DNA from 3 places in the Delftia sp. ASV31 genome. Region 2 is predicted to be linked to each of the others. Evidence: riboswitches for the same ligand, from Rfam matches in the RefSeq annotation. Region 2 holds a riboswitch; each other region holds the start of a gene.

Region 1 (5,207 bases), on a different contig from region 2:
GGAAGTCGATCTTGCCCTGCGCATGGGGCTGGCCGTAGTCGATGATGACGATCCACTGCGGGTTGCGCTGCACCACGTCCTCCCAGTTGCCTGCAGGCCAGTTGCTGGGAATGTCGTCGAAGATGTTGCGCCCGCCCGCTTCCTCGATCATGGCCTGCGGCATGCCGTAGCGGCCCACGGTCACGGGGATGTCCTGGCCGCTGTCGTAGACGAAGACCGAAGGCCGCTGCCGCACGCCCTGCATGCGCTCGCGCAGGTCCTTCAGGTCGCGCTCCAGCCCCTGCGCCAGTTGCTCGGCATGGGCGTCGATGCGGAAGATGCGGCCCAGGTTGCGCAGGTCGGTCAGGCCGTCTTCCAGCGCCACCTGGCTGCGCGGCCCCACGCGGATGCAGGATTCAGACAGCACGTACGAGGCAATGCCGTGGCGCTGCAGCACCTCGGGCGTGACCTGGCCCTGGCGAAAACCGTAGCTCCAGCCTCCGAAGACGAAATCTGCCGAGGCGCCCAGGATGGCCTCCAGGTTCATCTCGCGCTCCGCCAGCCGCGGCACGCGGGCCAGCTGGGCCTGGAAGGCCGGGTCGATCTGCTTGGCCTGCGTGATGCCGCTGTAGCCCACCAGCCGGTCACCCAGGCCCAGGAAGAGAAACATCTCGGTGATGTTCACGTCATGGGTCACGGCGCGCAGCGGTGCGCTGGCGTAGGTCACGGGGCTGCCGCAGACATTGACGGTCACGGCCGCCTGCGGTGCGGCAGCCGGTGCCGGCAGTTCACTGGTGGTGCCGGAATCGCTGCGCGAGCAGCCGGCCAGCAGCAGGGTGGCCGCCAGGGCGCCAGCGCACAGGCCGTGGAGACCGTGGAGGCTTTTGGAGCGCGCCATGGCCATCAGAACCGGATATGGGCCGCGATCTCGAAGCGGCGGCCTTGCCCGACCAGGAACTGGCTGCCGTAGCTCGATCCCACATAGACCCTGTCGGCCAGGTTGCGGCCGATCAGGCTCAGGGTGGTGCGCGGGTCCATCTGCCAGCTCAGCGCGGCGTCGGCCACGGTGTAGGCGGGCAGTTTCACGGTATTGGCGTTGTTGCCAAAGCGGTCACCCACGTAGCGCAGGCCCAGCGAGGCCTGCCAGGCGCCCACGCGGTAGTGGCCCCAGAGGTTGGCCGTGGTCTTGGCCACGTTCTGCGGACGGTTGCCTGCGCGGTTGCCGCCGGCCTCGATGAGCTTGTCGAACTGGGCGTCCACATAGGAAAGATTGCCCTCCACGCGCAGGGCGGGCGTGGCCTGGAAGGCGGCGGTGGCTTCCGCCCCGCGCGAGGACTGGCTGCCGCCCTGGATGGAGATGGCCGGGCGGTCGGGGTCGCGCGTGATGATGTTGTCCTTCTTGATGTCGAACACGGCCAGCGTCCACTCGCCGCGCCCGCCGGCCACCTGCTGCTTGATGCCGATCTCGGCCTGGCGGCCCTTGCTCAGGGCATAGGCGGTATTGGCCAGGTTCAGCGAGACCAGGCTGTTGACGGGATCGTGGCCCGAGCTGATCTGCCCATAGACATGGGTGTTGCGGGCCAGCTCATAGGTCAGGCCCAGGCGCCAGGAGGTGGCGGCCAGCGTCTTGTTGAAATCCGTGCCACCCACCAGCGAGTGGCTGGCAAAGTCGTAGACATCGCGGCGCAGTCCGGCCATGGCCAGCCAGCGGTTGCTGATGCGCCAGGCATCTTCCAGGTACAGGGCATGCTGGGTCACGCCGGTTTCTGTCTTGGCGGCGGTGAGATCGGGGCTGGCCCAGCTGCCATGCACGGGGTCCCAGGCCGAGACCGTGGACGAGCCGCCATAGGGCGAATTGTTGGACAGCCGCAGGTTGATGCGCGCGGCCTCCCAGCCCATGGCGATCTTGTGCGAGCCCCGGTCCACGTTCAGGCCCAGGCGGTTGCCGGTCTGCTCCAGGTCGTGCAGGATTTCCAGATAGTCGGAGCGGCCCACGGTCCAGGTGGCGGGGTTGAGCGCGTAGGCCTCGATGTTGCGCCAGTGGCGGTCGGACTTCACGTGATACAGCTCGTTGCGCACCGTCAGCCAGTCATTGGCCTTCCATTGCACCTTGGCGCGCAGGCGCTCGTCGGCATAGCGCAGCACGCTGTCTTCGGCGTTGTAGTTGCGGTCGCGCAGGGACTCCACCACCTTGCCGTCCAGGCCCGGCGTGCCCCAGTAGCGGCTGGGCTTTTGCACGCTGCGGTCGGCGATCAGGTCGATCTGCAGGTCGCTCGTGGGCTCCAAGCGCAGCGTGCTCATGAACTTGCCGTTGCGCGACTGGTCCAGATCGCGCTCGCCTGCGCTGCGGGCGGTGTAGCTGTCGATGCGGTAGCTGGCATAGGCGCCCAGGGCGCCGGTCACGCCCAGGCCCAGGCGCAGCGTGTCGTCCGTGCCCGCGCCCACCAGCACCTCGGCCGAGCTGGTGCGGCTGGGCTGCTTGCGGATGGCGTTGACCGTGGCGCCCATGGTGCCGCTGCCAAACATCAGCGAGGCCGGTCCACGCAGCACGTCGATGCGCTCGTAGCCCCAGCTGTCACCCGGATAGGCCGTGGTGCCCGCAGCCACGCCCAGCACCATGCCGTCTTCGGCCACGCCCACGGAATTGACACCCGCAAAGCCGCGGCTGCTGAAGGCCAGGCCGCCGTTGCCCGGCGTGCTGCTGGCCGTCAGGCCCACGGTGCGCGTGACGGCGTCCACCAGGGCGTAGTCGCCGCGCTCCTGCATCTGCTCGGCAGAGACGCCGTCCACGCTGGCCGGAACTTCCTGGTTGGAGACGCCGGTATGGCTGGCAGAGCGCGCAGGCTGGGCCAGTTGCTGGCCGATGCGTTCGGCCTGGCCGGTGACCTGGACCTCGGGCAGGGCGGTTGATGGGGGCGTTGGCGTGGGCGTTTGGGTTTGAGCCTGCGCCGGCAGGCAGATGAAGGCGCAGGCCAGGGCCAGCGGGCTCAGTCGCACGGAAAGGGACTGGGCAGCGCGAGCGCTGGAAACCCTGGAAAAGGAAGAATGCATTTCGAACATCGGTCTTCGACCGTCTGATGCGAAAGCAAGGCACTGCCACCTCTCCAGCCAGCGTGGGAGGAAAGGGCGCAGGACGTTGCCATCCGCACCCCGCAGACAGTCAAGAAAACGCCTGCACAGCAGGCGCGAAACGCAGCAGGCCGGTCTCCGGGCTCACAAGCGGCGCAAGGACATGCCTTGCGCCCAGCGCCCCGTCTTCCCAATCCACCCGCGAAAAGCTGCATGTTGCAGACCACGCCATGAACCAGTGACAGCCTGTCATCGCCCCTCCGCAGGGTTGCGGAGACTGGCGGGACAGGCATGGAGCGCCTTGACTTGTTTACCGTTGCGGGGGCAGCCAAGGCCTGTGCCGGCAGCGCAAAAAGCATTTGCTGGCAGTCACCTTGTTCCCGTTTCATCCCCATGGCTGGCATGCGGACACCTGTTGCACGGATGCCTTTGCAGGCGCGGCATTATAGCCAGCGGTCTGTTTGCAGAGCCTTTGGCGCCTGGGGCACGTCGTGCAAAAGCAGCTCCAGACCCAGCCATTCGCCACGGTGAACGCGGCTGATGGCATGCCGCAGGTGCACGCGGTAAAAGCCCGCCGCACCGCGCACCGGGCGCGGCCCCGTGGCGATGATGGCCGCATCCCCCAGGCCCAGCGGCAGCACCATGGGGCGCGATTGCATGCGCGGGCGCTGCTCGGTCATCACGAATTCGCCGCCCTCGAAATCCTGGCCCGGCCGGGACAGCAGCAGCACCAGCTGCAGCGGAAACACCGCCGCACCTTCGCTGTATGAACGCAGCGGGGCATGACCCGCTTGCGGCACGCGCAGCAGATGTGGCTGCGGCTGCGTTTGGCCTGCTTGCCGGCCCGGACGCATGAAATCCTCGAAGCAGCCTGGCAACCCAGGCTGCATGCCCATGTGTTCGCGCCAGCGGTTGGCCAGGGCCAGCAGATGCCCGTACAGCACCGGGCGCCATGCCTGCACGCAGGGCGGCAGGCCAGACGCGGCTGCCGCCTCGCGGGCCAAGGCGCGGCTTTCATCCGCAGTCAGCAGCTGCGGCAGCAGGGCATGGCCTTCGGCATCGAGCTCAGCGGCAATCCGCGCCCAATCCAGGCGGGCGAAGCGATCCTGGCTGTTGAGCCTGTCCATTTCAGACCGTCCAACCATTCAGCCCGCCTTGCGAAAAGTGAGATTGATGCGCCGCCCGCCCAGCAGCGGGTGAGGCTGGTCCTTGAGCGGCAACACGCCGTGGTGGCGCAGCCGATCCACGCCGCCCCAGACCACCACGTCGCCATGCTGCAGCGGCACCCTGGCCGTCCTGTCCGCCCGCGCCAGTCCTCCAAACAGAAAAGTGGCCGGCATGCCCAGGGACACCGAGACAATGGGCGCGCCCAGGTCGCGTTCGTCGCGGTCCTGGTGCAGGGAAAGCCGGGTGCCCGGCAGGTACTGGTTGATGAGGCAGGCATCGGGCACAAAGCCTTCGAACCCCGCCGCAGCGGCCGCCTCGCCCGCCAGCCGGACAAACACGGCCGGCATGGCCGGCCAGGGCTGGCCGCTGAGTGGGTCGATGGCGCTGTAGCGGTAGCCGCGCCTGTCGCTGGTCCAGCCCAGCGCGCCGCAGTTGGTCATGGCCACCGACATGGTGAAGCCGCCCGGCGTGACCAGATGGCGCAGCGGCGCCCGCGCCGCAATGCCTTCGACCGCCTCCAGCAACTGCACGGCATGGGGCAGGGCATGGCCGCGCAGCACCACGGATTGGGGGCCTATGGATTCGGCCCCGGCGGGATGTTCATCGGCGAAAAGATCCAGCGTGCTCATGCCGGCCATCCATCAAAGTGCGTCATGAAAGATCAGCCCCACGGTATGGCGATGGCCGCTGTGGATGCGGCTGACCCCATGGCGCATGGCCACGCGGCGGTAGCCGGTGCGCCGCCCGGGCACGGGCCGGTGGCGCACGGCCAGGACCAGCGCATCGCCCTGGTCCAGTGCCATCACATCGGCCCGCTGCCAGTCGCCATCTGCCTGGGTGATGACGAACTCGCCACCCGTGAAGTCCCGCCCGGGCCGCGACAGCAGCAGCACCACCTGCAGCGGAAACACATGCTCTCCATAGACATCCTGGTGCAGGCAGTTGTAGTCGCCCGCACCGTATTGAAGGATGAGCGGCGTGGGCCGCAACTG
Region 2 (5,207 bases):
GGAATTCGAGGATTATTGACCTATCCGCGAAAGCAGGCCAAACCGCGGCATCCTAAGGTTCAGTCCTTGCTCGTTTTTTCCAAAGGACTGTCTGTGTTCCCTCTCCTGCTGCTGGCTTTCGGTGTGCTTGCCGGCGTGACCACCGTGCTCTTCGGCTTTGGCGGCGGCTTCGTGGCCGTTCCGCTGCTTTATGCGCTGCTGACCTCCATCCACGGCGCGGACTCCGCCGTGGGCCAGGCTGCCATGCACATTGCCGTGGCCACCTCCACCTGCGTGATGATTTTCGGCGCCTCCATGGCCACGCTGCGCCAGCACCGCGCGGGCGCCCTGCCCTGGGATCAGGTGCGACCGCTGGCTGGCTTCATCGCGGCCGGTGCCGTGGCGGGCGCGGCGGCCGCCACCTGGATCAGCGGGGAATGGGTGCGCTGGGCCTTCATCGCCTACCTGGCCCTGACCATCGCCGACGCGCTGCTGCGCCCGGGCTTCGTGCACGGCACCGCCGCCGGCATGCAACCAATGGGCCGGCGGGCGGCGGCCACGGCGGGCCTGGCCATTGGTGCGATCGCGGCCTTCCTGGGCGTGGGCGGCAGCGTGATGACCGTGCCGCTCATGCGCCGGCGCGGCGCCAGCATGGCGGCCGCCACGGCCATGGCCAGCCCGCTGTCCCTGCCCATGGCCGTGGCGGGCACCGCTGCCTACATGCTGGCATCGCAGGGCGCGGGGCTGGGCCCCTGGCATGTGGGCTATGTGGACCTGCAGGCCTTTGCGCTGCTGACGGCCGGATCGTGGACCGGCATCAGGCTGGCGGCCCCGCTGATCGGCCGCATTCCCGATGCCCTGCATGCCAAGGCCTACCTGGCCCTGCTGGGCCTGGTGCTGCTGGTCATGATCGTGGCCTGAGCGCTGCGCTCAACCCTCCTGGAAGATCGCCTCGATCCGGGTCTCGAACACCCGGGCAATGGCGAATGCCAGCGGCAGGCTGGGGTCGTAGCGACCCGTCTCGATCGCATTGACGGTCTGGCGTGACACGCCCAGCAGGTCCGCCAGCGCGGCTTGGCTCCAGCCGCGCTGGGCGCGCAGTTCACGGATGGTGTTTTTCATCGCAGGGCCGCCCCAAGATGAAAAGGCACCCCCTCGGGGGGCAGCGGACCTTGCACAGCAAGGGGAGCGCGGGGGTCATTTTTCATGGGAGGGGCACTTTGGCGGAACAGCTCATCGGCTGCGCAGCCAGTGGGCCACCGAGGCAGCCACCCAGAGCGCACCCATCAAGGGCCACACCATGAACATGCTGAGCTTGGGAAAACCTGCCATTTCCAGGAATCCGTAGGTGAAGGTGATGCCGGCCGTGCCCGCCGCCGCAATCGCCAGTTGCTCCAGCATGGACTTGCGCAGGAACTCGTCGGTATCGCGCACCAGGCGCACGATGGCCCGCACGGCCAGCGCAAACGCCAGCATGGGGCTGAGCAGCAGCGCTGTGCGCAGGGCCCCGGCCTGCATGTCGGCGCTGAGCAAAAGCGCCCCCACAAGCAGCGCCATGTAGAGCAGCAGCGCAAATCCAAGTTCCTTCTGGTAGCGGCGGTTGGTGACCGTTGTTTGATTCATGGAAGTCTCTCGCAATGTGTAAAGGATGCTTGACATTGTGCGATGCCACCCGCGGGCATGTCAAGCAAGCTTTACATCGGTACTGAACGCCCCGCCGTACAATCGCCGCCGTTGGTGCCAGCAGCCCCAGGGGCTGCGGTTAAACGGGAAACATGGGGCGGCCAGATAAAGCCGCCCGCATGTACTGCCCCCGCAACAGTGAGTGAAACGCCGCGTGCATGGCACCGGCCCCCGCCAAACCCGTGCCACTGGGCGTACAGCCCGGGAAGGCCTTGGCGAGTGCGTCACCAGTCTGGATACCGGCCAACAGGCGGCCGGCCGCGCTTGCAGCGCAGCCGGTCTTTTTGGTTTCCGTGCCGGCGGGGTCGCTGGCGCGCAACTGGCTCGCATCCATGCACACCCTCGCCCTCGCGCGCGCCCCCGGCGCCGCTCTTCGCTCGCCCTCGGCGTTCCCCGTACTGCGCACGTTGTCCGCCCTGGCTGCGGCCTCGCTGCTGGCCTGCCAGGCCCAAGCACAGACACAACAGGCGCAGCGCGCACAGACCTCCCAGCTCGATACGGTGGTCGTCACCGCCTCGCGCAGCGAGCAGCCCCTGCGCACCGTCACGGCCGACATGACCGTGATCGACGCCGAGACCATTGCCCGCAGCGGCGCCACGGGCGTGGCGGACCTGCTGGTACAGGTGCCGGGCGTGCAGATCAACCGCAACGGCGGGCCGGGCCAGGTCACCTCGGTCTACCTGCGCGGCACCAGCAACCAGCACACTGCCGTGTTCATCGACGGCGTGCGCTACAGCTCGCAGGAGCTGCAGGGCGGCGCGGTCTGGTCCACCCTGCCGCTGGCGCAGATTGACCGCATCGAGGTGCTGCGCGGCCCGGCCGCCGCCATCTATGGCTCAGACGCCATGGGCGGCGTGATCCAGATCTTCACCAAGCGGGCGGACGGCCAGTCCCGCGCCTATGCCGAGGCCGGCATAGGCAACCAGGGCACCAGCAAGCTGGCCACGGGATTTCAGGGCGGTGCCAACGGCTTCACCTACGGGCTGAACCTGGCTGACGAGCGCAGCGACGGCTTCGACGTCTATCCCGGCAACACCTTCTCGCCCAACCCGGACAAGGATGGTTACAGCAACACCTCGCTGGGCCTGAACGCGGGCTACAAAACGGGCATCCACCAGATCGATGCCAGCCTGCTGCACAGCCGCCTGCGCGCCCACTACGACCAGAGCCCGCCGCCGTTCGACGACTACGACGTGGTCAAGAACACCACCGGCAGCCTGCGCTGGCAGGCCGGCTGGAACGCCATGTACAAAAGCGTGGTCCAGATCTCCCATACCGACAGCCAAAGCGACCGCCACACCCAGTCGCCCGAAAGCGCCAAGGGCCGCTCCACCAACTACCTGCTGCAGAACCTGTTCACGCTGGGCCAGCACCGTTTCAACATCGACCTGGAGCGCCGCGAGGACAAGCTGGACACGCAATACGCCTGGACGCAGAACACCGACAGCCGGCGCGTGCAGAACTCCCTGTCGGCCGGCTGGCGCCTGACCGAGGGCCGCCACCAGTTCGACGCCAACCTGCGCCACGACCAGGTGCGCGACCAGCAGAACAAGACCACGGGCGGCCTGGGCTACGGCCTGCAGATCGACGAGCGCTGGCGCTGGGTGGCATCGGCCGGCACGGCCTTCCGCACCCCCACGCTGTACGAACGCTTCACGGGCCAGGCGGCGGCCGACCTCAAGCCCGAAAGCAGCACCAACGTGGAAACCGGCCTGCACTATGCGGCCGGTGCCAACCGCCTCTCGGCCGTGGTCTACCGCAACAGGTTCAAGAACCTGATCACCTACGACTGGAACAGCGCCGTTCCCTGCAACTGCTACCGCAACTGGCAGAGCGTCGAGATCACCGGCCTGACGCTGGCGGGCAGCACGCGCCTGGGCAGCGCCAACCTGGGCGCTTCGCTGGACTTCATGAACCCCGAGAACCTGGAGACCGGCAAGCTGCTGCCCTACCGCTCCAAGCGCATGCTCAAGCTCAATGCCGACACCCAGGCTGCCGGCTGGACGCTGGGCGGCGAAGCGCAGCTGTACAGCGGCCGCTACGCAGACGAGGCGAATACCTTCAAGCTGGGCGGCTACGGCGTGGTCAACCTCTACGCCCAGCGCCAGCTGACCAGGCAATGGACGCTGCTGGCCCGTGTCAACAACATCGCCGACCGCGACTACGCCCCCACGCGCGGCTATGCCAACGCAGGCCGCACCGTGTTCGTCAGCGTGCGCTGGACACCTCTGCCCTGACCCCATGCATCTGCTTCTGCACCTGCTTCTGCGCCTGCTTTCGCGCCTGCCCCGCATCCTGCTGCTGACCGCCGCCCTGGCCTGCGCAGGCGGCGCGGGCAACGCCTTTGCGCAAAAGGCGGCGGATGCGGGAACGGGCGGGGCAACCACCGCCTACACCGTCACCGACATGCGCGGGCGGCAGGTGCGCCTGGAGCGCGTGCCGCAGCGCATCGTCTCGCTGCTGCCCTCGCTGACCGAATCACTGTGCGCGCTGGACGCCTGCGAGCGCATCGTGGGCGTGGACGAATTCTCCAACCACCCGGCCCGCGTGGCCGCCCTGCCCAAGCTGGGCCACACCTTTGCCCCGCTGGTCGAGGCCACCGTGCGGCTCAGGCCCGACGTGGTGCTGATGGCGTATTCCGCACCCGTCATCGCGCAGCTGGAGCGCTTCGGCATTCCCGTGCTGGCACTGGACGCCAACGACATGGCGCAGCTGGAGCAGGTACTGCACAAGCTCGACCAGCTGCTGCAGGTGCAGCGCGCCAACGCCCTGCTGGCTCGCATGCAGGCCGAGGTGGACCAGCAGGCCAAGGCGCTGGCAGCGCTCACGCCCGCCGGGCAGAAGGTGTATTTCGAGGTGGACGCCACGCCCTATGCGGCGGGGCCGGACTCCTTCATAGGCCAGCTGCTGCAGCGCCTGGGCGCGCGCAATGTGCTGCCGCAGAACCTGGGTCCCTTCCCCCGCATCACGCCCGAATACGTGCTGCGCCAGCAGCCGGAACTCATCATCCACACGCCGCAGACGCCATCGGCCAGCTTTGCCACCCGCCCCGGCTGGAGCCGCATGCCCGCCGTGCGCTCGGGCCGCATCTGCGCGCTGGACCTGGCCGAAACGGACGTGGTCTCCCGCCCCGGCCCGCGCCTGGGCGAGGCGGCGCGGGCGCTGGCCCGATGCCTGGAGATACGGGGCGCAGCGCCGCGTTGACTTCCCTTGCCTGATTGACCTGCTTGGTCTGCTTGGCCGATGGCCCTGCCTACTCCAGCACCACGGCCGTGCCGCTGGCAGACACCATCAACATGCCGTTGCCCTGGCCCAGCACTTCGTAATCCAGGTCCACCCCCACCACGGCATTCGCGCCCAATTCCTGGGCGCGTTCCTCCAGCTCCTTGAGCGCAATCTCGCGCGCCCGCTGCAACTCGCGCTCATAGGTGGCCGACCGCCCGCCCACGATGTCGCGCAGCCCGGCAAACAAGTCCTTGAACACATTGGCGCCCAAAATTGCCTCGCCCGCGACCACGCCGCAGTAGCGGGTGATTCGGCGGCCT
Region 3 (5,207 bases), on a different contig from region 2:
CGCGCGGTCCAGTGCGATGAAGATGGGATGGCGGTTCAGGTCGAACAGGTTGTTGACGGCTGCGAACAGCTTGACGCCGCGCGACACGCGGTAGTCGGCCCGCAGGTTCCAGATGGTGAAGGCGCCCTTGCGGTGGATGAAGGTGCTGCTGGGCTCGCCCTGCGGGATGAGCAGCGCCTCTTCCGTGTCGTACCACATGGGACCGCGCAGCAGCGTGGACAGCTGCAGGCTCCAGTCGCCCTGCAGCCGCCCGCTGCCGCGCCCGTAGCGCACGCCGGCCGAGGCCTCGTAGCGGTACATGCGCTGCACCTTGTCGGTATTGGCCGAGGCCGGCGATCCCTTGTCCCGCATGCTGAAGTGGTAGTAGCCGCCAGCCCAGGCCTTGAGCTGGTGACCCGTCAGGTTCAGCGCCCGCGCCAGGTCCATGTCGGCCTGCATTTCCAGGCCGCGCGCCACGATGTCGGCCGCGTTGTTGGCGTAGTCCGAGGTGTTGGTCGTGGCCCCGCGCGAGACGGTGATGATGCGGTCGCTGATGGTGTTCTGGAACAGGGCCGCATCCACGCGCCAGCCGGGCTGCTGCAGCGCGGCGCCGACCTCGATTTGGCGGCTGGTCTCGGGCTTGAGGTTGGGGTTGCCGAAGGTGCGGCCACCGCCGACGGCCGTGAAGTCCGAGGCCAGCTCCGTGGCCGTGGGCGCGCGGAACCCCGTGGAGGCCGCAGCGCGCAGCGTGAGCCGGTCCGTGGCCTTCCAGGTGGCGCCGGCAGACCAGGTGTGGTTGTCGTAGTCGCGCGTGCTGGCCTGGGCCAGGGCCAGGTTGGGCGTCTCATCGAAGCGCGTCGTGCCCCAGGTCTTGCGCAGGCCGGCACGCAGGGTCAGGCGGTCGTCGAACAGGGTCTGCGCGTCCTCGAAGTACAGCGCGTGCACCTGCTCGGTCTGGTTGTTGTCGTAGGGCGCAACCTGGCCCGCAGGGCCGCCCGGCATGGCCACGCGCAGGCGGTCGGAGCGCAGCTTGCTGCGCTCCCAGTCAAAGCCCATCAGCAGGTCATTGGTCTGGCTGACACGCAGGCGCGGCTGAAAGCGCAGGCCCGTGGCGTCCAGCTGGCGGTGGTTGTAGTCGCGCGCCGTGCCGGGCACGGCGCTGTTGCCCGAGCGGATCACGGGAGAGGCCCAGTTGAACTCATCGGTATCGACCAGGCTGTAGAGGTGGGTCGTCCAGCTCAGGCGCTGGCCCGGCAGCGCGCCCTCGTAGGTCAGGTCCAGCGAGCGGTTGCTGCGGTTGTCGCGGCTGTAGATGTTGGCGCCCGATCCGCGAAAGCCCGCGTTGTAGATGCCGTCCGTGCGCAGTTGCAGCTCCACGCGGTGCAGCTCGTGCAGCTGCCAGCCCAGGGCGCCGCTGGCCCCGCGCCGCTTCCAGCCCGTGTTCTCCATGCGCGTGCCGCCATCGCCCGACTCGTAGTCGCCGCGCCCGCCTGCGCTCACGCCGAAGTACCAGTCGAAGCGGTCATTGGCGCCGGCCGTCTGCGCATCGGTGCGCCACAGGTCCCATGAACCGGCCTGGACCTGGGCGCGCGTGCCGGGCGCCGTCGCCCCGGTTTTCATGATGATGTTGACCACCCCGCCCATGGCCTGGCTGCCGTAGATCACCGAGGACGGGCCGCGCACGATCTCGATGCGCTCCACATCCGAGGGGCTGAGCTTGGACAGGTTGGCCGTGCCCGCGCGCCGGCCGTTGACCAGCACCAGCACCTGGCTGCGGAAGTCGCGCCCCTGGCCGTCGGTGGAGGCGCCGCGCAGGTTCATCGAGGTCTGGGCCGCCGTCCATTCGCTGAGAAAGCCCACGGCGTTCTCGGCCAGCAGGTCGGTGACCGAGCGCGCGCTGGAGCGCTCTATGGCCTCGCGGTCGATGGTCTGCGTGGTGCCCGCGATGCGGCTGCGCGCCTCGGGCCGCGCGGTGGCGGTCACGAAGACGGCGTCCAGCGCATCGTCGGCGGAGTCCGCGGATCGGCCCGAAGCCGGCTCCTGTGCGGCGCCGGCCGCTGCAGCGCAGCTGGCCAGCAGGGCCGCAGCCGCTGCGGGCCGCAGGCTGGAGACAAGAGGGAGAACAGAGAGAAGGCCGGAGGAATCGGCGGCCGAGGAAGCGAAGCGCATGCGTTGACCCAACTGCCCCACTCACCCGCGGGGCCTATCGTCTGAACCACGCCGCACAGCGCGCACGCCGGAGCCGGCCACGGCAGCGCAGGCTGGGGCCGGACCGGACAGGCGCACTCCCGCGGCGTCCGAAAGCAATGCAGAAGGCCGGTATCCGGGCTTGCGGAACGCTGCGGCGCGCAGGGTGGGCGCGCTGCGGCAGGCATCCCCGCCTTCCCATGCCCGAGAAGGGCACAGTGGCTTGCAGCGCGCGACCTGTGGATAGCGCGCCAGCGTGGGGAGTTGTATTCCGCTGACCGTTGCGGGGGCAGCGCAGGCATTGCGAGCGACCACCTCGATGGCATCGCGCACCTGCTTCCCGTTGAACCCCTGGCCGGTGAGCGGCATGGGGCACCTTCAGCAACAGCGCACCGCCACGGCCCAGGGGCTGCGGCGGTGCGCCAGCGGCGGATTATCGCTGATGCTGTCTAGAGCCAGAAGCCCGGCACCCGGGCCAGCGCCCGCAGCGCGCGGCGGCTGCTGCGCGCGCTGGTGGCCAGGCGGGCCTGCAGGTAGCCGGCCGCGAACCAGGCGCGCGGGTCGCGCGCGGCCTCGGCATGGAAATGCTCGGCCGCCACGGCCATGTCGTTGTGCAGGCCCAGCGCGTCCTGGGCGGGCAACAGCGCCTCGGCAAAGCGCCGGCCCTTTTTGCCGGGCCACATTCCGGGCGCGAATTCCCGTGCAAAGTCCGCCAGGTAGCGCAGGCGCTTGAGCCGCTTGCGCACGCGGTGCTGCTGCGCCAGCGGCAGGCGGTCGAAGTGCAGGCCATCGCGCAGCACCTGGCGGTGCAGGCGCGCCAGCCGCCGTGCCAGGTACTTGCGCGTGCCTGCGGCGGACAGGCGGGCAAAACGGGCCGATGGCTCTGTCTGCGGCGCCTGCGCCAGCGCCCGGATCTCGGCCAGCACCTGAAGGAATGGCGGCTCGCGCACGGCAGCGGCTGCATCCGCCTGCACGGCCTGCGGCGCCTGCCAGTCGCACAGGGGCGCATGGGCGGCCTGCAGCAGCGGGCGCACCACATCGGCCAGCGTATCGGCATCGCGCAGCGTGCCCAGTTGCGCAAAGGCCTGGGCCAGGGGTTCATCCCATTCGGCGCGCATGCCGGGCGCCAGCCCTGCGCATTCGCGCAGCACGGTGCGCAGGCGCCGCAGGGCCACGCGCAGCTGGTGGATGGTCTCGGCATCGCTGCCACCGCCCTCCAAGACCGCCAGGTGCGACTGCACCTGGGCCAGGGCAGCAGCCAGCGCCGCACGCACAAAGCCGGCCGCATCGGGCCGGTCAGGGTGCTGCTTCGCAGGGGTGGACATGGTCAGGCAAGGAGATGTGGACGTTGCCGACGATTGTGGGCGCAGCCCCGCGCCAGGGTCAATCCATGGTCAATCGGCGCCCTCCCCGCTCAGGCTGTGCAGCGCGGGCCGGGCAATGCGCACATAGTCGGCCGAGTCCAGCACGATGGAGCGATCCAGCCGGCCCGCGTTGAAGGCGATCTCGCCAAAGCGCTCGACCAGGGCCGGGTCCACCACAAGGCGCACCTGCGGGTTGAAGGAGAACGGCGGCACCGATCCCATCACGCAGCCCGTGGCGGCCTGGGCCTCCTCGGGCGAGGCCAGCGTGGCCTTGCGCACGCCCACGGCCTGGGCCAGGCGCTTGAAGTCCAGCTTGCGGTCGCCGGGCAGCACGGCCAGGAACAGCTGGGGATCGCCCGCACCGGCCGCATCGCGGCTCTTGCAGAGCATGGCCTTGGCGCCCTGGCCGGGGGCGGTGCCCCGGATTTCGGCGACCAGGTCTGAGCGGCCTTCGGCCGGATGTTCCAGCACGCGAAAACGCGCGCCCTGGGATTGCAGCAGGTCTACAAGGGTGTCGAACATGGTGGAAAGCGCAGAGAAGTCGTCTGGATTTTGACATTTTGTCCAATTCAAAACAAAATGTCCAATATGACCCAACGAACCCCTGAACAGCGCCAGCTTCTGGACCAGTTGGCCCAGATCGCCGAAGGCCTGGGCCAGACCTTTGCCCCGTTCTGCGAGGTGGTGGTGCATGACCTGCTCGACCCGTCCCATGCGGTGCTGGCCATCCACAACAACCTGTCGGGCCGCGAAGTGGGCCAGGGCGCGACGGAGCTGGGCCTGGCCCGCATCCTCGACCCCGGCTACGAGCAGGTCATCGCCAACTACCCCAACCAGTTCGCCGATGGCCGCCAGGCCAAGAGCACGTCCATCGGCATCCGCGACTCCGAGGGCCGCTACATCGCCGCCCTGTGCATGAATGTGGACCTGACGATGTTCCAGGGCTTCCAGGGCATGCTCAACCGCTTTGCCGCCGTCAGCGGCGACACCCCCGCGCGCGAAATGCTGGACCCCACGGGCGCCGGCGCAGGCGCCGACACGGTGCGTGCCCGCATCGACCAGTTCGCGGCCCGCCTGGCGACCACGCCGCGCGCCCTCAAGCCAGATGAGCGCCGCGCCCTGGTCCGCGAGCTCAAGGGCGCCGGCCTGCTCGATGTGCGCCGCTCCATGGAGACCATTGCCGCCCACCTGGGCGTGTCGCGCGCCACGGTCTACAGCTACGCCAAATAGCTCCCGGCACACCGCCGATCTGCAACCCCTTCTCTCCCGTACCGATGACAAGCCTTCCCACCTATGACGACGTGGCCGCAGCGGCCCAACGCATCCAGGGCCATGCCCACCGCACGCCCGTGCTCACCTCGCGCACGCTGGACGAGGCGCTGGGCGCCCGCGTCTTTCTCAAGTGCGAGAACCTGCAGCGCATGGGCGCCTTCAAGTTCCGCGGCGCCTTCAACGCCCTGTCTCGCTTCAGCCCAGCGCAGCGCAAGGCCGGCGTGGTGGCGTTTTCCTCGGGCAACCACGCCCAGGCCATTGCCCTGGCAGCGCGGCTGCTGGAGATTCCCGCCACCATCGTCATGCCGCATGACGCGCCCGCCGCCAAGGTGGCGGCCACCAAGGGCTATGGCGGCCAGGTGGTGGTCTACGACCGCTATACCGAAGACCGCGAGCAGATCGGCC

Evidence for each region. A riboswitch is a leader RNA that binds a small molecule or an ion and turns the genes downstream of it on or off. The one in region 2 is predicted to bind cobalamin.
Region 1: linked by a shared signal. The riboswitch ahead of JHD82_RS19630 (TonB-dependent receptor) and the one ahead of JHD82_RS14750 (TonB-dependent receptor domain-containing protein) in region 2 are both predicted to bind cobalamin.
Region 3: linked by a shared signal. The riboswitch ahead of JHD82_RS07970 (TonB-dependent receptor) and the one ahead of JHD82_RS14750 (TonB-dependent receptor domain-containing protein) in region 2 are both predicted to bind cobalamin.

Annotation. Positions count from the first base shown of each region.
Region 1 is NZ_JAELTK010000058.1:29,084-34,290, forward strand. It holds gene JHD82_RS19625 (ABC transporter substrate-binding protein) at 1-883, opposite strand, end outside; gene JHD82_RS19630 (TonB-dependent receptor) at 883-3,039, opposite strand; cobalamin riboswitch at 3,160-3,479, opposite strand; gene JHD82_RS19635 (2OG-Fe(II) oxygenase) at 3,492-4,175, opposite strand; gene alkB (DNA oxidative demethylase AlkB) at 4,194-4,844, opposite strand; gene JHD82_RS19645 (2OG-Fe(II) oxygenase) at 4,857-5,207, opposite strand, start outside.
Region 2 is NZ_JAELTK010000036.1:33,350-38,556, forward strand. It holds gene JHD82_RS14735 (sulfite exporter TauE/SafE family protein) at 94-900, shown strand; gene JHD82_RS14740 (helix-turn-helix transcriptional regulator) at 910-1,101, opposite strand; gene JHD82_RS14745 (hypothetical protein) at 1,213-1,602, opposite strand; cobalamin riboswitch at 1,698-1,925, shown strand; gene JHD82_RS14750 (TonB-dependent receptor domain-containing protein) at 1,995-3,899, shown strand; gene JHD82_RS14755 (helical backbone metal receptor) at 3,916-4,866, shown strand; gene JHD82_RS14760 (heavy metal-binding domain-containing protein) at 4,916-5,207, opposite strand, start outside.
Region 3 is NZ_JAELTK010000015.1:65,620-70,826, forward strand. It holds gene JHD82_RS07970 (TonB-dependent receptor) at 1-2,148, opposite strand, end outside; cobalamin riboswitch at 2,276-2,561, opposite strand; gene JHD82_RS07975 (CHAD domain-containing protein) at 2,616-3,491, opposite strand; gene JHD82_RS07980 (YbaK/prolyl-tRNA synthetase associated domain-containing protein) at 3,561-4,052, opposite strand; gene JHD82_RS07985 (transcriptional regulator) at 4,119-4,760, shown strand; gene JHD82_RS07990 (threo-3-hydroxy-L-aspartate ammonia-lyase) at 4,805-5,207, shown strand, end outside.